3 regions of the Spirillospora sp. NPDC048819 genome follow, and region 1 is predicted to be linked to each of the others. Evidence: riboswitches for the same ligand, from Rfam matches in the RefSeq annotation. Region 1 holds a riboswitch; each other region holds the start of a gene.
What was found. A riboswitch is a leader RNA that binds a small molecule or an ion and turns the genes downstream of it on or off. The one in region 1 is predicted to bind cobalamin.

Region 1 (6,561 bases):
TCGCTGACGTCGGCGACCTTCGGCGCGTCCTTGATCCGGGCGACGGCCTGTTCCATGGCGGTCCGGTTGGCGGGCTCGTTCAGCGACGTTCCCTCGGGTCCCCCGGGAGCGGCGAAGACGACGCGGGCGCGGGCCCCATCGGTGGCGATCTGCGGAAACCGCTCCTTGAGCAGGTCGTTCGCGCGCTGGGACTCCGTCCCGGGAACCGAGAACCTGTCCGGGGCCGGTTCGGACAGGAAGGCCGCTCCCGACGCGGCGACCACGAGCAGCCCGGCCCACACCAGGGCGACGAGCCGGCGCCGCCGGAAGCACAACCGGCCAAGCCTGGACAGGTACACCGCCATGACAGTCACTCCCTTTAACTAGTCAGATAGGAAGTGTTAGTCAACTAGTGTTTTCTGTCAACCGCCCCCGAACGCGAACGTGCCGCCCTCCGCGTCGGAAGGGCGGCACGTGAGAGCGTTCGGCTAGGACTCGGCGGCAGGAATGTAGGGCGGGGCCACGCCCCAGTCCCAGTGCGGCATCGGGGCCTGCAGCGGCGGCTTCGCGTCCGGCTGGGAGTTGGCGAGGGCGATGCGGGTGCCCCACTCGATGTAGGACGTGAACGCGGCCCGGAACTCGGGGTCGTCCGGGAGGCCGACCTCGTCCGCGGCGTCCATGAGAAGGGAGACCCAGCGGCGCCGCTGCGGCTCGGTGATGGCCCTGCCGAGATGGTGCCCGATCATGCTGCGGTAGCCGCCGCGCTCACCGCTGTAGCGCTCGGGGCCGCGGAAGACCTCGCCCAGCCAGATCGCGACCCACTTCGGATGGTCCGGGGCCATGTGCTCGAACAGCGGCCTGAGCAGGTCGTCCTTCAGCACGTTGGTGTAGAACACCTCGGTGAGCCGTTCGAGCGCCTCGCCGCCGCCCGCCCACGCGTACATCGTCGGGACGGACGAGCCCGCGCCTCGCACCGACGTCCGCTCGTAGTGCCGCATCTCCTCGATGGCCTGGACGTACGGCTTGATCTCGGCGAAGAACGCGGGGAAGTGCTCGCCGCCCCGGAAGCCCTTCATGTGGTCGTCGGCGGACGTCCAGCCGATGCGCAGAATGTAGACGGAAGGCTCCTCGACGCACCGGGACAGTTCGTAGTCCACGCACTGGGGTGCGGCGGCGAGCGAGGCGGACGCCCGCGCGTAGGCGGCTTCGAAGTCTTCGGTGGCCGGCGGGTCAATGCGGTAGCGGATGTACTCGACGATCATTCGGGCCCCCAGGTATGCGAAACCGGTCGGGTAATCACAGTAATCCTGTAATCACCCGACCGGTAGCGAAATGATCAACCCTTGGGGGCCGGGGAGCGGCGGAACCAGGCGACGGCGCCGGCGGCCCCCGCGATGACGAGGCCGATCAGGCCGATCCACAGCCAGCCCGACGAGGTGCCCGAATCCTCGGCGGACGTGGCGTTCGCCGGGGAGGACTCGGGGGACGCGGCCGGGGGCTGGGCGGCGGCACTGGGCGAGCCGGCGGGCGCGTCAGCCGGCGCCCCGGCGGGCGAGCCCTTCACGGTGAACGTGTAGCTCTCCTGCACCGGATGGCCGTCCGCGGACACGACACGCCAGGCCACCGTGTACTCGCCGTTGGGCAGTGTCCCACCGAGCGGCTGTGTGACCTTGTTGTCGACCGCGCGGGGCTCCCCCGACTGGACCTGCTTGTCGGACGCGTCCGTCACGAGCACCCGGGGCAGCCGCACCGGCTCCGAGTACGTCAGGACGATCTGGGACGGCGCCTTGACCGTCGAGTCCGCCTCCGGGTCCGCCGACGTCAGGGCGGTGTGCGCGGACGCCGGGGACGCGGACATCGCCAGGACCATCCCCACGGCGGCCGTGCCCGCCGCGATCCGCCTCAGGGCGTTCATGACGGGGCGCGTGAAGGTGCGCATCTCAGCATTCCTTTCGAGGTGGGTCATGCCCGGCTCCGGGCGCGGGTCAGGCCGAGTCCGCCGATGCCGATGCCGACCACGCCGGCGGCGATGCCGATGCCGCCGAGCAGCCGGGCCGTCCCGTCATCGGCGGACGCCGCCGCCTTCTCGCCGGGCTTGGTCTGGGCGGTCAGCCCGGCCGTCTCCGTGCCGCCCTCCGGGGTGAGCTTGAGGACCGGTGCGGGGTGCTCGGGCTCCTCCGCGCCCTCGGCCGGCGGCTCCTCCGCCCACTTGACGACCTCGCCGTTGGAGTACGTCTGGTCGGCCTTGAAGACCATCTGGTCGGTGTCGGTCGGCAGCCGCCCCATCGAGACGTCGAACTCCTCGAACTGGCCGGGTTCGATGCCCCCGCCCGACCAGGTGATCTTGGTGACGGCCTCGGTCAGCTCGCCGCCGTGCGTCTTGATCGGCTCCGGGAGCTTCGACTTCTCCACCTTCACCGTCCAGCCGGGGACCGGACGGACCGACACCGACGACAGCGGGTGCTCGACCGGCAGGTGCACCACGACCTTCGTGGTGGACGCGTTGTCGCGCTCGTTCGGCACCCGGAACGCCACCTTGGCGTACGAGCCCTGCTCGGCGGTCTTCGGGTTGGCGGTGACGTGCGCGGACGCGGCCGTCGCCAGCGCGAGCACGGATATGGCGGACAGGGACGCGACCGCGCCGACCCTGCGGGCATGCGGAACAAAGGACATGGCGGAACTCCGTTCGAGTCGTACGGAAAATCCGGAAACGCCGCTGGATCGGCGTCCGGTGACGTACGGCGCTCGCCTCAGATGCGGGCGAGCGCCCTCGAACGCGGCGGGGGACCCCGCCGGACGACCTGGTGCCGCAGCACACGGCCGACGGCCATCACGGCGGCAGCCGCCGGTACCACGGGGGTACGCCGCGGAGGCGCCGCGGGTTCAACGGTGAGGAGCGCGATCAGGAGCCGGACCGGACGGTCCGCCGCCGCGGCGACCCGCCGGGCCAGCGACCACGCGGCCCGCTCGCCGCGTCGCAGCCACCACGCCGCCACCAGCGCGGCCACGGTGTGCGCGAGCGTCATCGTCGTGCCGCCCGTGCCGTGCACGACCGGCACCATGACGTCCTGACCGGCCGGCGTCACCCCGCCCATCGCCGCGTGCATCTCCGGCGAGTGCTGAAGGATCGGCTCGGACGCGGCCGTGAACAGGGTGTGCAGAGCGAACTGGCCGCCGAGGAGGCCGCCGAGGATCGTCGCGAGGGAGCGTTCGTGGCCCACGAGCATGAAGGCCACGCCCAGCACGGCGCAGAACCCCGCGACCGCCGCCCAGGCCGGAACCGTCCCCGACGCGAGCACGTGCCCGGTGATCGCAAGCGTGACGCACACGGTGGCGAACACCACCGCGCGGGCGGTTCGCAGAACGGAGTTTGGGGCATGCGGGGACATGGCGAGACCATCCTCCCACCCGGGTCGCCGTCCCCGCATCCGGCCCTGCCGGTCCTTTCAGACACGCCCAACATCTTGGGGTTGCACAAAGATCGTCATCTAGATGTAGGGTTCAATCCCGTGCTGGTTCGCCCCCGCCGTTTCGCGGCGGGGGCGACGCGAGAGGGAACCCGGTGCGAGTCCGGGACTGCCCCGCAGCGGTGAGCGGGAACGACCGCCGTCATGAAGCACTGGGCCCGCGCGGGCCCGGGAAGCGACGGCCAGTAGGACGCCTCGGAGGAGGCGGCGCCCGCGAGTCCGAAGACCTGCCGGCACGGCGTCCGGGACGCGTTCCGGACCAACACGTCCAGGCCTCGCGGGTGGGCCGGGGACGGAGCGCGGCGTGCCCTGGCGGGTGGCGCCCGCGTCCCGTTCGCATGCCTCCGCGAGGCGGCTTGCGAGGGGAGAAGCACGTGACACAGGACCTGGCCGCGCCGCCGGCGGCGGCGCCGTTCACCGGGATCGCCGCCGAGGTCGAGGCGGCCTGCGACGGGGTACCGGGCGCCGAGGCGGGACGGGTGCTGGCCGCCGTCCGCGCCGCCGGCGGGATGGACGCGGCGGCGCTGCGGGACCTCGCGATCGGTGAGGCCGCCGCGCTGGTGCCCGCCGAACCCGGCTACTCCCGGGTCGCCGCGCGGCTGCTCGGCACCCGGATCCGGGACGAGGCGGCCGCCGCCGGCGTCCGCACGTTCGCCGAGTCGGTCGCCGCCGCACACCGGGAGGGTCTCCTGGCCGACGCCCCGGCCGCGTTCGCCGCCGCCAACGCGCCGGCGCTCAACGCCCTCGTCGACGAGGCGGCCGACGACCGCTTCGAGTACTTCGGGCTCCGCACCCTCTACGACCGGTACCTGCTGAGGCATCCGCGGACACGGCTCGTCCTCGAACGCCCCCAGCACTTCCTCCTGCGCGTGGCGTGCGGCCTCGCCGACACCGTGGACGACGCCGCCGAGCTGTACGGCCTGCTCAGCACGCTGTCGTACCTGCCGAGCTCGCCGACGCTGTTCAACTCCGCGGCCCGCCGCCCCCAGCTGTCGTCCTGCTTCCTGCTCGACTCGCCGCGCGACGAGCTGGAGTCGATCTACGAGCGGTACGGGCAGGTCGCGCGGCTCAGCAAGTACGCGGGAGGCATCGGGATCTCCTGGACGAAGGTCCGGTCGCGGGGCTCGCTGATCCGCGGCACCAACGGGCACTCGAACGGGATCGTCCCGTGGCTGCGCACGCTCGACTCGTCCGTCGCGGCCGTCAACCAGGGCGGGCGCCGCAAGGGCGCGGCGTGCGTGTACCTGGAGCCGTGGCACGCCGACGTCGAGGAGTTCCTGGAGCTGCGCGACAACACCGGCGAGGACGCGCGCCGCGCCCACAACCTCAACCTCGCCAACTGGATCCCGGACGAGTTCATGCGCCGCGTCGAGGACGACGCGACATGGTCGCTGTTCGACCCGAAGGAGGTCCCCGAGCTGGCCGACCTGTGGGGCGACGCGTTCGACGAGGCGTACCGGGCGGCCGAGAGGGAAGGCCGGTACGTCCGGCAGATCCCGGCCCGCAAGCTGTACGGGCGGATGATGCGGACGCTCGCCGAGACGGGCAACGGCTGGATGACGTTCAAGGACGCCGCCAACCGCGCCTGCAACCAGACCGCCGAACCGGGCCAGACCGTCCACCTCTCCAACCTGTGCACGGAGATCCTGGAGGTGACCAGCGACGGTGAGGCGGCCGTGTGCAACCTCGGGTCGGTGAACCTCGCCGCGCACGTCGGCCCGTCCGGCGTGGACTGGGAGCGGCTCCGCGCCACCGTCCGCACCGCCGTGCGGTTCCTGGACCGCACCATCGACCGCGGCTACTACCCGACGCCAGAGGCGGAGGCGGCGAACGGCAAGTGGCGGCCGATCGGCCTGGGCGTGATGGGCCTGGCCGACGTGTTCTTCACGCTCCGCCTGCCGTTCGACTCGCCGGAGGCCCGCGAGCTGTCGACGCGCATCTCCGAGGAGATCGCGCTGGCCGCCTACGGTGCGTCCGCCGACCTGGCCGCCGCGCACGGACCGCTGCCCGCCTACGACCGGACGCGCACGGCCCGCGGCCAGCTCCACCTGGACCATTTCCCGGACGCGGCGCCGTCGCGTCCCGCCGAGTGGGAGCGGCTGCGGGCCCGCGTCGCCGAGGTCGGGCTCCGCAACTCGCTGCTGATCGCGATCGCGCCGACCGCGACGATCGCGTCGATCGCGGGCTGCTTCGAGTGCATCGAGCCGCAGGTGTCCAACCTGTTCAAGCGCGAGACGCTGTCCGGGGAGTTCCTGCAGATCAACGGCTACCTGGTGGACGACCTGAAGTCGCTCGGCCGCTGGACGCCGCCGGTCCGCGAGGCGATCAAGAAGGCGAACGGCTCCGTCCAGGGCATCGCCGGCCTCCCCGAGGAGATGCGGACCCTGTACCGGACGGCCTGGGAACTGCCGCAGAAGGCGCTGATCGACCTCGCCGCCGCCCGCACCCCGTACATCGACCAGTCCCACTCGCTGAACCTGTTCATGGAGACGCCGACCATCGGCAAGCTCTCCTCGATGTACGCCTACGCGTGGCGGCGCGGCCTCAAGACGACCTACTACCTGCGCTCCCGCCCGGCCACCCGGATCGCGCAGACGACCGTCACCCAAACCACGGGCACCCAAACCACGGGCACCCAAACCACGGCCACCCAGACCACGGCTACCCAGTCCACTGCGGCGGCGTGCTCTCTGGAGAACCCCGAGACCTGTGAGGCGTGCCAGTGAGCGCGCGAACAGAAGGAACGCGAAGAGAAGGAAACAGCATGCTGCTCGACCCCGGCATGGACCTGACCCTGCGGCCCATGCGCTACCCCGACTTCTACGAGCGCTACCGCGCCGCGATCCGCAACACGTGGACGGTCGAGGAGGTCGACCTCGCGTCCGACCTGGTGGACCTCGCGCGCCTCACGCCCGCCGAAGTCCACCTCGTCAACCGCCTGGTCGCGTTCTTCGCCACCGGCGACTCGATCGTGGCGAACAACCTGGTGCTCAACCTCTACAAGCATGTGAACGCCCCGGAGGCCCGGCTCTACCTGTCGCGGCAGCTGTTCGAGGAGGCCGTCCACGTCCAGTTCTACCTGACCCTCCTGGACACCTATCTGCCCGATCAGGAC
Region 2 (6,561 bases), on a different contig from region 1:
CAGCAGGTCCTGGACCGCGACGACGGGACGGCGCCGAAGCTGGTCGCGCTCGTCACCGAGGCGTCCCTGATGTACGAGTGGGGCGACGCCGGTGACCGCCGCGCCCAGCTCCGCCACCTGCTGGCCATGGCCGGGCGGCAGAACGTCGAGCTGAGGCTGCTGCGCCTGTCGGACGGCCTGCACCCGGGCATGTCGACGCTGGTCAACATCTTCCGGTTCCCCCACGGTGAGCCGCCCATGGTCTTCCTGGAGAACGATGCCGCCATCGAGCAGATCGACGACCCCGGCAAAGTGGAGGCACATGACCGCATCTTCGAGCAGATCCGCGAGGCGGCGCTGAGCACCGCCGACACCGCGGAACACCTGGAGAAACTGATCACGACGCTGGAGTAGACCGACATGGACCTCTCTCAGGCACGGTGGTTCAAGGCAACCGCCAGCGCGAGCAGCAACGGGGGCTGTGTCGAGGTCGCCGACCTCGAGACGGCCACGGCGCTGCGCGACAGCAGGACACCAGAGGCCGGGGCGCACGTCGTCGCCCGGTCCACGTTCGCATCGTTCCTCGACGATGTGCGTGCGGGCCGCTACGACCGCTGATCGGGCCGCACACCGGATCCCCCAGGGCTGCACCCCTGGGGGATCTTCATGTGTGCGGCCCTCTCTCAGGCGTCGTCAACGCTACAGCGCCGGCGCCGGCCGGTCCCGCCTCCGCCGGTACACGTTCAGATCACCGCGAGAAGATGTGTTTTGTACGCCTTCAGGGGCATTCGGTGAACGTCTCAACTGTGCCCGGAGAACCTTTGTGGTGTGCCGGGCCTTACCCGCCCGAATGTGCGAAGCTTGGATCTGTGATTCACACATAGCGAGTCGCGAACCATAGAGGTTCATGTCGCGAGTGTCTGAATTGCGAATGTTTGAAGCGCGTATGACTCCGCGAACTCTGAGGGTGGGCGTCATGACGAAGACCGCGATGGCATGCGGGATTCCCTGGAGGCTGGAGAACGGCGGTTGCGCATCCCTCCCTCTTCCCGGGGACGAGTCGATCGCCGCCATGGCCCGGCGCCACGTCGCGAGCCTGCTGCCCGCGCTCGGGCTGTCCGTCCGGGACGTCGACGACGTCACCCTCATGGTCAGCGAACTCGCCACGAACGTCCTGCAGCACGCCACGTCCCAGGAGAGATCTCCCGGCGCCGAACTCTGGGTCTACCAGCGCGGCGACGGGCGGGGCCACGACGAACTGGTCGTCAAGGCGTTCGACACGCTCAGGGAGTGGCGCGCCGATGGTGGGGCACGCCCGGACCGCGCCGGCGAGATGCTCGACCACGGCCGCGGCCTGGAGATCATCGACATTCTCGCCAAGGGCAGGTGGGGGTACCACCCGACCCGGTCCCGGCTGAGCTCACCGTCCGTGCGCGGCAAGGCCACCTGGTTCGCCCTGCCGATCCCGCGCACCCGCATCGCCCGCGGACGCCGGAACGGCCGGGCCGGCGACGAGCGACAGGCCACGAAGGTCCTTCACTCGCTGCTCGTCCAGCGCGGCATCGACCGCTTCACGCCCATGGAGGAACTCGGCGTCTGCGAGCTGTCCGGGCACGGCGACCTGAAGGTGTGGTGCGAGGACGCGATGTTCCGCTGGCACGCCCGCTCCGGCGAAACCGGAGGACTCCCCGTCACCGACATCACCGAGGCGTGCGAGCAGATCGTCCGGATCTGCGAATCGCTGGACGACGTCCACGTGGTCTGACCGTACGGGGGGGACGGTCAGACCACGTGGAACCCTCAGCCGGCCACGTCGTCCCTGACGCGCCGCGCCGCCGTCACCAGGTTCCGCAGCGACGCCTCCGTCTCCGGATACGCGCGGGTCTTCAGCCCGCAGTCGGGGTTGACCCAAAGCCGCGCCGGCTCCACGGCCCGCAGCGCGCGCCGCAGGTTCTCCTCCATCTCCCCGGCGCCGGGGACGCGCGGTGAGTGGATGTCCCACACGCCCGGCCCGATGCCGTTCTCGTACCCGGCGGCGCGCAGGTCGCCGACCAGCTCCATGTGCGAGCGGGCCGCCTCGACGCTGGTGACGTCGGCGTCCAGCGCCCCGATCGCCCCGATGATCTCGCCGAACTCCGAGTAGCACATGTGCGTGTGGATCTGGGTGGTGTCGGCGACGCCGGAGGTCGCGAGGCGGAACGCGCCGACCGCCCAGTCCAGGTAGGCGGGACGGTCGGCGTCCCGCAGCGGCAGCAGTTCACGCAGCGCGGGTTCGTCGACCTGGATGATCCGGATGCCGGCCGCCTCCAGGTCGGCGATCTCGTCGCGGAGGGCGAGCGCGACCTGCCGGGCGGTGTCGGCGAGCGGCTGGTCGTCCCGGACGAACGACCAGGCGAGCATGGTGACCGGACCCGTCAGCATCCCCTTGACCGGCCTGCTCGTCAGCGACTGCGCGTACGTCGCCCACTCCACCGTCATCGGCCGGGGACGCGCGACGTCGCTGTGCAGGATCGGCGGCCGGACGTACCGCGACCCGTACGACTGCACCCACCCGTGCTCCGTCGCGGCGTACCCGTCGAGCTGCTCGGCGAAGTACTGCACCATGTCGTTGCGCTCGGGTTCGCCGTGCACGAGGACGTCCAGCCCGAGGTCCTCCTGCAGTGCGATGACGCGGGCGATCTCGTCCTTCATCGCCCGCTCGTAGGCGTCGCCGGTGATCCGCCCGGCGCGGCGGTCGGCGCGGGCCCGGCGGATCTCGGGGGTCTGCGGGAAGGAGCCGATCGTCGTCGTGGCCAGTTCCGGCAGCCCCAGCGCGTCCCGCTGCGCGGCGAACCGGGCGGCGCGGTCGCCCCGGCGCGTGTCGCCGATCGACCCCAGCCGTTCCCGGACGGCCCGGTCTATCCCCGCGGCCGGCGCCGGTTCGGCCGGGGCGGGGACGTCCTCGCGCAGCGCCCGGCCGAGCGCCACGACCTCGGCGACCTTCTGCCGGGCGAACGCGAGCCGCTCCCGGACACCGGTGTCCAGCGACGTCTCGGCGTCCAAGTCGATCGGGACGTGCAGCAGCGAGCAGGACGTGCTCACCACGACCCGGTCGACGAGCCCGAGCACCGACGCGCAGACGGCCCTGGCCCGCCGCTCGTCGGCGCGCCACACGTTGCGGCCGTCCACCACTCCCGCCACGAGGGTCTTGCGCGGCAGCCCGCCGACCGAGGCGAGCACGTCGACATTGCCGGGCCCGGCGGCGAAGTCCAGGCCGATCGCCTCGACGCGGCTGCGGGCCAGGGTGCGCAGCGCGTCCGCCCCGATCGTCCCGAAGTAGGCGGCGACCATCAGCCGCGGCCTGCTCGTCAGCCGCCCCAGCCGCGCGTACGCCCGCGCCAGCGCGTCGATCTCCTCCTCGCTCCGGTCCGCGACGAGGGCGGGCTCGTCCAGCTGCACCCACTCCGCCCCGGCCCCGGCCAGGCGTTCCAGCACCTCGGCGTACACGTCGACGAGCCCGTCGAGCAGATCGAGCGGACGGAACCCCTCGGGCGCGTCCGCCGCGGGCTTGGCCAGCAGCAGATACGTGAGCGGCCCCACGAGCACCGGCCGCGTCTCGACACCGAGCGCCTTGGCCTCCCGGTACTCCGCCAGCGGCTTGGCCGCCGCACCCTCCGCCAGCCGGAACCTGGCGTCCGGCCCCAGCTCGGGGACGATGTAGTGGTAGTTCGTGTCGAACCACTTGGTCATCTCAAGCGGCGGGACGTCCTGGACGCCGCGCGCCATCGCGAAATACCGGTCGAACCCGGTCAGATGCCGGTACCTGTCCGGGACGGCGTCGACCAGCACGCTCGTGTCGAGCACCTGGTCGTAGAACGAGAACGTGTTCGACGGGACGGCGTCCAGCCCGGCGTCGCGCAACTCGGTCCAGACCGACGCGCGCAGTTCGGCGCCGGCCTTCGCGAGCGCGTCGGCGTCGGCGCGTCCCGCCCAGTAGTCCTCGGTGGCGAACTTCAGCTCCCGGCGCGCCCCGATGCGGGGGTATCCGAGGATCGTCGTGTTCATGGCGGCTTCCCTCGCTGTGCCACAAGCGGCCCGCGAAAGGGAATGCGCACGGCGAACCCCGTGCCGCAGACCGTCCCACGAGGCCGCAGACCCACCGCGCACCGGCCGGTGCGCGGGCGGAGGCAGGTCTTCGGACTCGCGGGCACCGCCTCCTCCGAGGCGTCCTACTGGCCGTCGCTTCCCAGGCCGCCGTGGCCCAGTGCGTGATGACGGCGGTCGTTCCCGCTCACCGCTGCGGGGCAGTCCCGGATTCCCACCGGGTTCCCTCTTACGACACCCGAACCCGCACGAGGCACGAGTGAACCGTCCGCAGGCCCGAGTCTATAGCCCGCCCGTGAACCGGCCCCGCGCGCCTAGTCCAGGAGCCCGGACGGAGCGGTCTCCTGGCTGGTGGACGCCTCGGCAAGGTGCGTCGTGCCGCCGCCGACGACGCGGAACCCGTACGGCCCGCTCGGCCGCCACAACTCGACGACGGCGCAGTTCGGGACGTCGCACGCGCCGTTGAAATGACGAAAGCCCCGCATCGCCGCGGCGTCGGGGTCGGTGACCCCGGTCATCAACGACCACATCACGGCCTTCATGAAGAGGCCGTGAGTGAACACCGCGATCAGCCCGTCCTCCGGACGTTCGGCGAGGCCGTCCAGGAAGGCGTTGGCGCGCCTGATCAGCGCCCGGAAGGACTCCCCGCCGCCGTTGACGTGATCAGGGTCACTCCGTTCCCAGTAGTCCTCGGCGAAGGGCCGCCGTTGCTCGTTCGTGGTCCGCGGCCCGTGCAACTCGCCCAGATAAGTGAACTCCTGGACGGGCCACTCCTCGTAAGGCACCCCGGGAAACCGCTCCGCGGTCGCCTGGGCGGTCTGACGCGCCCGGACGAACGACGAACTGACGATGAGCGCGGGCGGCCCGGTGAACGCCGCGGCCATCCGCACCGCCTGCTCACGTCCCCGCGCGGTCAGCGGGGAGACACCAGGCCCGTTCGTCGGCAGCCCGGCGTTCGACTCGCTCTGCCCGTGCCGGACCATCCACACCCGCCGCACCAAGATCACGCCGCCAGCCTGGCACACGGGCTCGGCGGCACGGAAGATCGGACGAGCCGCACGAGGAGAGGGGCGACCACGACGGCGCGCTACGAGAACTTCCTCGAAGGCCGGACCCCGGACGAGGCGGCGCGCATCGAGAACGAGATGCGCCTGCTGCACCCGGTCGGCAGGGTGGGCCGCCCGGACGAGGTGGCCGCCGCCGTCGCCTACCTGCTCTCGGACGAGGCGAGCTTCGTCAACGGCGCCGTCCTCCCCGTGGACGGTGGCCGCCACGCCGTAGGCCGCGACCCCGAAGAATCCTGACTCCGCGCCACGCGTGGAACTCGAGGCGGCTCGTCCGGGAGAGCCAGAATGGTTCGGACGGCGATGTCGAGAATCCGTGACCGGCTCCGTCCCCGTGGTGAGGACGAGCATGAGAGTGGCACCAGCACCTAGGAGAATCACGATGGCCAAGTACCTGCTGCTCAAGCACTACCGCGGCGCTCCCGCCTCGGTCAACGACGTGCCGATGGACAAGTGGACGCCCGAGGAGATCTCGGCCCACGTGAAGTACATGGAGGACTTCGCCTCCCGCCTGGAGGCGAACGGCGAGTACGTCGACGGCCGGGCGCTCGCGCCCGAGGGGGTGTGGGTCCGCTACGACGGAGAGGGCCGGCCGCCCGTCACCGACGGCCCGTTCGCCGAGACCAAGGACCTCATCGCCGGCTGGACGGTGATCGACGTCGACGGTTACGAGCGCGCGATCGAGCTGGCCGGGGAGCTGTCGGCCGCTCCCGGGGCGGGCGGCGAGCCGGTCCACGAGTGGCTGGAGGTCCGGCCGCTCCTGACCGCGCAGCCGGATATCACGGAGTGTCATCTCGGGTGAACGACGTCCTGCTCCGGAGCCTCACGCCGAACGTCCTGGCGATCCTCATCCGCCGCGGAGCCGACTTCGCCGCGGCCGAGGACGCCGTCCAGGACGCGCTGGTCGAGGCGATCCGCGTCTGGCCCGACGACCTGCCGCGCGATCCCAAGGGCTGGCTGGTCACCGTGGCCTGGCGCAAGTTCCTCGACGCGGCCCGGGCGGACGCGGCCCGCCGCCGGCGTGAGGACATCGCCGACGAGGAGCCGCCGCCCGGCCCCGCACCCGAGCGCGACGACACGCTCCGGCTCTACTTCCTGTGCGCCCACCCGTCGCTGACGCCGTCGTCCGCGGTCGCGCTCACGCTGCGCGCCGTCGGCGGCCTGACCACCCGCCAGATCGCCCAGGCCTACCTGGTGCCCGAGGCGACCATGGCGCAGCGCATCAGCCGTGCCAAGCGCACCGTCTCCGGCGTCCGGTTCGACCAGCCCGGCGACGTCGCGACCGTCCTGCGCGTCCTCTACCTCGTCTTCAACGAGGGCTACTCCGGCGACGTGGACATGGCCGCCGAGGCCATCCGCCTCACCCGGCAGCTCGCCGCCGCGATCGACCACCCCGAGGTGGCGGGCCTGCTCGCTCTCATGCTGCTCCACCATG
Region 3 (6,561 bases), on a different contig from region 1:
CTCACGGGCCTGGGCCACCAGCCGGCCGACCAGCTCCTGGTCGACTCCGGCCGTCTCCGTGGTCGGGTTGTCGGACTCGGCCACCGCGGCCTCCATGCTCGCTTCGGTTGTCATATGTCACTCCTTGATCAGGAATTACACCGAAAACCGAAGAACGCCGGGGTGGGTTCACGTGTGCGTGGCGTTTCGGGAGGGTTGAAATGGGTGTGTAAGGATCGGGTGAAACGGTGACTTGGGAGGTCGTTGTGCGTCTTGGTGTTCTGCTGGTCGAACGAGGCGGGGCGGATGCGCTCGGCAAGCTGACGGAGGAGGTGCGGCGCGCTGCGGACGACGGTTTCTCCTCGGCGTGGATGTCGCAGATATTCGGGGTGGACGCGCAGTCCGCGCTGGCGGTGGCCGGAAGCGGGGTGCCGGGCATCGAGCTGGGGACCGCGGTGGTGCCGACGTATCCGCGGCATCCGGCCGTGATGGCGCAGCAGGCGAGGACGACCGCGCTGGCGCTTCAGGGGCGGTTCACGCTGGGCATCGGGCTGTCGCACAAGATCGTCATCGAGGACATGTACGGGTACGACTTCGGTCGGCCGCTGCGCCACATGGACGAGTACCTGTCGGTTCTGTTGCCCTTGCTGGCCGGGGAGAACGCGTCGTTCAAGGGTGAGACCGTGCAGGGCAACGTCGGGCTGAGCGTCCCGAACGAGGGGCGGGTGCCCGTGCTCCTCGCGGCGCTGGGGCCCAAGATGCTCAAGCTGGCGGCGGAGCGGACGGACGGGACGGTGCTGTGGATGACCGGTCCCGTCACCATCCGCGAGCACATCGCGCCGACCATCACGACGGCGGCCAAGGCGGCGGGGCGGCCGGAGCCACGGATTGTGTGCGTCCTGCCTGTGTGCGTCACTGACGATCCCGAGCGCGCGCGGGAGCAGGCGGGCGAGACGTTCGAGATGTACGGGATGTTGCCGTCCTACAGGGCGATGATGGACCGCGAAGGGGTGGACGGCCCTGCGGACTTGGCCGTTGTCGGGGACGAGGACACGGTCGCGGCGAAACTGGAGGCGTTGTCCGAGGCGGGCGCGACCGATTTCGTCGCCGCGGAGTTCGTGCCGGGAGAGAGCCGCGGGCGGACCAGGGAGTTCCTCAAGTCCTACATGGCGAGATGAGTTCGTAGAGGTTGCCGCTGGCGTCGGAGAAGTAGACCCCGCGGCCGCCGTGCGGATGGGCGTGGTCGATTCGTCCGTTGTCGGCGTGGGCGGGTCCGTCGCCGTAGGGGATCTCGCGGGCGTCCATGCGTTCGACGGCCGTGTCGAAGGTGACGGCGTCGACGTCGAAGGCGAGATGGTGGCCCTGCGGGTGTGCGACGGTCAGGAAGTCGAGGGTGAGCGCCTCGTTCACCCGGATCGGGACGAAATGCCGCGCGTGCGGGTGCGGGCCGGTGTACTCCAGGCCCATGACGGCGGCGAAGAAGCGGGCGGCCTCGTCGTTGTCGGCGGCCGTCACGACGGTGTGGTCGAGCGTGATCGTCACTCGGTGGTTCCTTCCTTGAGGGCGCCGTGCAGGAAGACGTCCAGGTAAACCTCTGCGGGCGGCGGCGTCGCGGGCCCGGCGGGGGGACGGGACCGCGCGAAGACCAGGGCCATGAACAGGTCCGCCAGCTGATCGGCGGGCAGGCGCAGCCGGTCGCGTTCGGGCTCGAACAGCGCGGCCAGCGCGTCGCGGGTCTGGTTCATCGCGATGTCGCGGTCCACGTCGGCGTCGGCGGGTCCGCCGCCGGGGTGGGGGGCGCGCCCGTCGCGGACGGGTGGGCGCCGGCCTGGACGGCCGGTGGCGTGGAGGGCGCCGATGACCGTGCCCATGCGGGCGAGGTAGGCCTCGATCGCGTCGCTCGCCTCGGCCAGGCGGGCGGTCAGCGGCCGGTCCAGCGGGATCGCCGCGATCTCGTCCAGGACGTGGTCGGCGCGCAGCGCCTCGGTGACGCACGCGTCCAGCAGTTCGTCCTTGCCGGTGAACACGCGGAAGATCGTCGCTTCGCCGATGCCCGCGGCACGGGCGATCTGGCCGGTGGTGACGGCCGCGCCGTGTTCGGCGACCAGCGGCAACGCGGTGCGGATGATCATTTCGCGGCGTTCCCGCGGGGTCATTCCCGGGGCGCGGCGGCGGCTCTTGTCGGGCACATCCGCCACGGTACGGAGTGAGTGGTCACTCCGTCAAGATCGGAGTGTGTGCTCACTCCGATGAGGGGACAGGTCCGGATTCGGCGCCTGATACCGTTGCGATGCTGCGCGTCTGGAGCGAAGTCCGGTGTGAATCCGGCGCTGTCCCGCAACTGTGGTGCCCCTCTCGAAGTGGCCGAGCCAGGTCGCCTCCTCGCGCGCCGACGATTCTCGACCTCGTGGAAGGGCGATCCGTCATGGATGAGCGGGCCGCGGCTTCCCTGGACCCCAGGAGGCTCCTGTGAGACCCGTACGTACTTTCGGCGCGATGATGGCGATCGTCGCCGTCACGTTCACGGCCGGATGCGGCGGCGACGGCAAGACCGGCGATGCGGCGTCAGGCCCGAAGGCCGCCGTCACCGTCCAGGCCGCCAACGGCGCGGTGACCGTCCCGGCCAGGCCCGAGCGGATCGTGTCGCTCTCCCCCACTCACACCGAGACGCTCTTCGCCATCGGCGCGGGACCGCAGGTGGTGGCCGTGGACGACTACTCCAACCACCCGCCGAACGCGCCCCAGACGAAGCTGTCGGGGTTCAAGCCGAACGCCGAGGCGGTCATCGCGTACAAGCCCGACCTCGTCGTCGTGTCCGACGACCTGAACGGCATCGTCAAGGCGCTGGAGAAGGTCAAGATCCCCGTCCTGCTGGAGCCCGCGCCGACCAAGCTGGACGAGGCCTACGACGAGATCAACGACCTCGGGCTGGCCACCGGCCATGCAGCCGAGGCCAAGAAGCTCACCGACGACATGCGGGCGAGGATCCAGCAGACGGTCGCCGCGTCCTCCAAGGCGAAGGGCCTCAGCTACTACCACGAGCTCGACAACCAGCTGCACTCCGTGACGTCCAGGACGTTCGTCGGCCAGGTGTACGGGCTGTTCGGCCTCCGCAACATCGCCGACGGGGCGGACAAGGCCAGCGGCGAGTACCCGCAGCTGTCGCGCGAGTACCTCCTCAAGCAGGACCCCGACCTGATCTTCCTGGCCGACACCAAGTGCTGCGGCCAGAACGCCGCGACGCTCGCCGAGCGCCCCGGCTGGTCGGACCTGGACGCGGTCAAGCACAAGGGCGTGGTCGAACTCGACGACGACATCGCCTCCCGCTGGGGCCCCCGCCTGCCCGAGTTCGTCAAGGCGATCGGTGACGCGGTGCAGAAGGTCCAGTGATCACTGTCCTGATGGACGCCCGCCCATGAGCGCCCAGTCCCGCCGGGGCCACCGGTCCCCGGACGTCCCGGCCGACGTGCACGACCCGGCCGGGACGTCCCCGGACGTCAAGGGGGACGCACAGGACGTCGCCGGGACGTCCGGAGACGTCCGGCCCGCGTGCGAGGGCGGACCCGCCGCCCCGTCGGTGGCGGACGCAGACGAGCATGAGCCCGCCTCCCATGAGCGTCGCGGACGCCCAGCGTCAGCGGACGCGGATGGGCACGGCGGCATGGGCGAACGTCACGGGCGTCCAACGGAATCGGGCTCGGGTCTCCGGCGAGGGTGGGGCGTGATGCTGCGGAAGCCGTTGCCGGAGCCGGCGGGGCAGGCCAAGTTGCGGCCGCTGTCGCTCGGGCTGGCGATCCTGCTGCTGGCCGGGACTCTCCTGGCCGGGGTGCTGGTGGGGGCGGCGGGGCTGCCCGTCGGCGGGGTGCTGCTGGCGCTGGCCGACCGGGTCCCGTTCGTGCACATCGACTCTGGGCTCAGTGTCATCGACGAGAACGTCCTGTTCGAGTTGCGGGTGCCGAGGGCGCTGATGGCGGCGCTGGTCGGCGGGATGCTCGCCATGGCGGGCGCCGGCTATCAGGGCGTGTTCCGCAATCCGCTCGCCGATCCGTATCTGCTTGGCGCCGCGGCGGGCGCCGGGGTCGGCGCGACGATGGTGATCGTGCTGCTGCCGGGCGACCCGGGGTACGCGGTGCCGCTCGCCGCGTTCGCGGGCGCGATCGGCGGCGTGTTCATGGCGTACGCGCTGGGCAACACGGCGGGACGCGGGAACGGCGCCGCGACGCTGGTGCTGGCCGGAGTCGCGGTGTCGTCGTTCCTGGCGGCGATCCAGACGTTCCTGCAGCAGCTGAAGGCGGAGGAGCTGCAGCGGATCTTCTCCTGGCTGCTCGGCGGGGTCGGGGCGGCCGACTGGAACCAGCTCGCGCTGATCGCCCCGTACTCCCTGGTGTCGACGGTGATCCTGCTCGCGCACGGCCGGCTGCTGGACGTGCTGAGCGTCGGGGACGAGGAGGCGGCGTCGCTCGGCCTGTCCGCGGCGCGGGTGCGGCTGACGGTGCTGGTCGCGGCGTCGCTGGCGACGGCGTGCGCGGTCGCGGTGAGCGGGCTGATCGGGTTCGTCGGGATCGTGGTGCCGCATGTGGTGCGGCGGCTGGCGGGCGGCTCGTACCGGATCGTGCTGCCGCTGTCGCTGCTGGGCGGCGCGGCGTTCCTGGAGGTGGCGGACCTGGTGGCGCGGACGGTGATCGAGCCGGGAGAGATTCCGCTCGGGGTGGTGACGGCGTTCGTCGGCGGGCCGTTCTTCGTCGCGGTGCTGCGCGCGAGCCGCAGGCAGGTGGACACGTGACGGTTCTGGTGCGGGGCCTGGACGTGGCGCTGGGCGGACGGCCCGTCCTGAAGGGCGTGTCGCTGGACGTCCCGGCCGGGTCGTGGACGGCGATCATCGGGCCGAACGGGGCGGGGAAGTCGACGCTGCTGCGCGCGGTCCTGGGGCTGGTGCCGTCGCACGGCGAGATCACCGTGGCGGGCGTGGACCTGGGGACGCTGAAGCCGAGACAGCGGGCCCGGTTGATCGCCTATGCGCCGCAGAGCCCGAACCTTCCGGTGGGGATGACGGTGTTCGACTACACGCTCCTCGGAAGGTCGCCGTACATCCCGCACCTGGGCCGGGAGAGCGCGCGGGACCGGTCCATCACCGCGGAGGTCCTCGACCGGCTGGACCTCACCGCCTTCGCGACCCGTCCGCTGGACCATCTTTCCGGCGGTGAGCGGCAGCGGGTGGTGCTGGCGCGGGCGCTGGCGCAGCAGACGCCGGTGCTGCTGCTGGACGAGCCGACCACGGCGCTCGACATCGGCCACCAGCAGCAGGTGATGGAGCTGGTCGACCAGTTGCGGCTGTCGGACGAGCTGACCGTGGTGACGACGATCCACGATCTGACGCTGGCGGGGCAGTACGCCGACGGCCTGGTCCTCATCTCCGGCGGACGGGTCGCCGCCGCCGGAGAACCCGCACGGGTCCTCACCCGTTCCGCCGTCGAGGCGCACTTCGACGCGCGGGTGCACGTCACCACCGGCCCCGGCGGCCGGCCGATCCTGTCGTTGGAGCGTCCTTGAGAATCGAGACGGTGTGGCGTGAGGAGGACGGGGCGCGCCTCGCCTCGACCGTGTGGCGGGCGGGACCCGGGCACCGGATGATCTCGTCCGCGATGCTGGGCGGCGGGATCGGCCCCGCCGGGTGGGTACTGAACGCGCAGGTCGCGGGCGGCTACTCGCGCACCGACCCGGTCGTCCACCTGAAGGAGCTCGCCGGGTCGTACGGCCTGGACGGGCCGGGTGTCGGGATGCTCACCGCCGCGTCGGTGTCCCGCACCATGCGGCGGGACGACGGGGGCGTGAGCGTCTCGGCGACGGTGGGGCTGCGGGTCCCGACGTGGGCCGCCTCTCCCGCCGGGACGCCCGATCCCGAACTCGCCCCGATCCGCCTGGACGGGGCCTCCCCGCCCGCGTGGACCCCGGGGACAGTGAACATCGTCGTCGCCGTGCCCGTCCCGTTGAGCGACGCGGCGCTGGTGAACGCGGTCGTCACCGTGACCGAGGCCAAGACCCAGGCGCTCCTCGAAGCGGGATATCCGTGCACGGGCACCGCGTCCGACGCCGTCTGCGTCGCGGCGGCGGGCGGCGGAGCGGCGGAGCCGTTCGCGGGCCCCCGCTCCACGTGGGGCGCCAGGATCGCCCGCGCCGTGCACGCCGCCGTCCATGCCGGCGCCCTCGACTACACCGCCTACCTGGAGACCCGGAACCCGAACGGGGACCGGCCGAGTACAGCCGGCGGCTCCTGACACCGGCCACCGGCCAGGCGGTCTCCCCACAAGCACCCGCTCGACCGGAACAGACCGGCACGACAGGCGTCCGCCCGACGACACACACCGGCCATACGAACCGCGGGTCCGACGAACACCGGTCCAACGAGAACGGGGCTGGACGAGCACCGGCCGCCGTACCACCCCGGTGCGATACGGCGGCCGGTCAGGGCCAGTGCAGTGTGGGGAAGGGCCTCACCTCCTCGCGGTGCGTCGATCGGCCGGCGTGACGGTCAGCCGGCGTGGGGAAGGCGATGTCCGTTGTGGTGCCCGTTGTGCTGTCCGT

Region 2: linked by a shared signal. The riboswitch ahead of metE (5-methyltetrahydropteroyltriglutamate--homocysteine S-methyltransferase) and the one ahead of AB0C35_RS16515 (ribonucleoside-diphosphate reductase subunit alpha) in region 1 are both predicted to bind cobalamin.
Region 3: linked by a shared signal. The riboswitch ahead of AB0C35_RS36745 (ABC transporter substrate-binding protein) and the one ahead of AB0C35_RS16515 (ribonucleoside-diphosphate reductase subunit alpha) in region 1 are both predicted to bind cobalamin.

Annotation. Positions count from the first base shown of each region.
Region 1 covers NZ_JBEZGN010000010.1:107,255-113,815, reverse strand. The annotation lists gene AB0C35_RS16540 (MMPL family transporter) at 1-344, opposite strand, end outside; gene AB0C35_RS16535 (antibiotic biosynthesis monooxygenase) at 468-1,241, opposite strand; gene AB0C35_RS16530 (copper resistance CopC family protein) at 1,316-1,918, opposite strand; gene AB0C35_RS16525 (YcnI family protein) at 1,942-2,652, opposite strand; gene AB0C35_RS16520 (MFS transporter) at 2,730-3,368, opposite strand; cobalamin riboswitch at 3,476-3,696, shown strand; gene AB0C35_RS16515 (ribonucleoside-diphosphate reductase subunit alpha) at 3,821-6,172, shown strand; gene AB0C35_RS16510 (ribonucleotide-diphosphate reductase subunit beta) at 6,211-6,561, shown strand, end outside.
Region 2 covers NZ_JBEZGN010000022.1:54,078-60,638, forward strand. The annotation lists gene AB0C35_RS26765 (helix-turn-helix transcriptional regulator) at 1-393, shown strand, start outside; gene AB0C35_RS26770 (DUF397 domain-containing protein) at 400-597, shown strand; gene AB0C35_RS26775 (ATP-binding protein) at 956-1,744, shown strand; gene metE (5-methyltetrahydropteroyltriglutamate--homocysteine S-methyltransferase) at 1,780-4,023, opposite strand; cobalamin riboswitch at 4,127-4,325, opposite strand; gene AB0C35_RS26785 (histidine phosphatase family protein) at 4,377-5,069, opposite strand; partial or broken gene AB0C35_RS26790 (SDR family oxidoreductase) at 5,142-5,366, shown strand; gene AB0C35_RS26795 (YciI family protein) at 5,509-5,928, shown strand; gene AB0C35_RS26800 (DUF6596 domain-containing protein) at 5,925-6,561, shown strand, end outside.
Region 3 covers NZ_JBEZGN010000038.1:54,209-60,769, forward strand. The annotation lists partial or broken gene AB0C35_RS36725 (transposase) at 1-33, opposite strand, end outside; gene AB0C35_RS36730 (LLM class F420-dependent oxidoreductase) at 246-1,157, shown strand; gene AB0C35_RS36735 (VOC family protein) at 1,135-1,521, opposite strand; gene AB0C35_RS36740 (TetR/AcrR family transcriptional regulator) at 1,518-2,168, opposite strand; cobalamin riboswitch at 2,251-2,373, shown strand; gene AB0C35_RS36745 (ABC transporter substrate-binding protein) at 2,449-3,369, shown strand; gene AB0C35_RS36750 (iron ABC transporter permease) at 3,704-4,762, shown strand; gene AB0C35_RS36755 (ABC transporter ATP-binding protein) at 4,759-5,529, shown strand; gene AB0C35_RS36760 (adenosylcobinamide amidohydrolase) at 5,532-6,254, shown strand; gene AB0C35_RS36765 (chromosome segregation ATPase) at 6,509-6,561, opposite strand, start outside.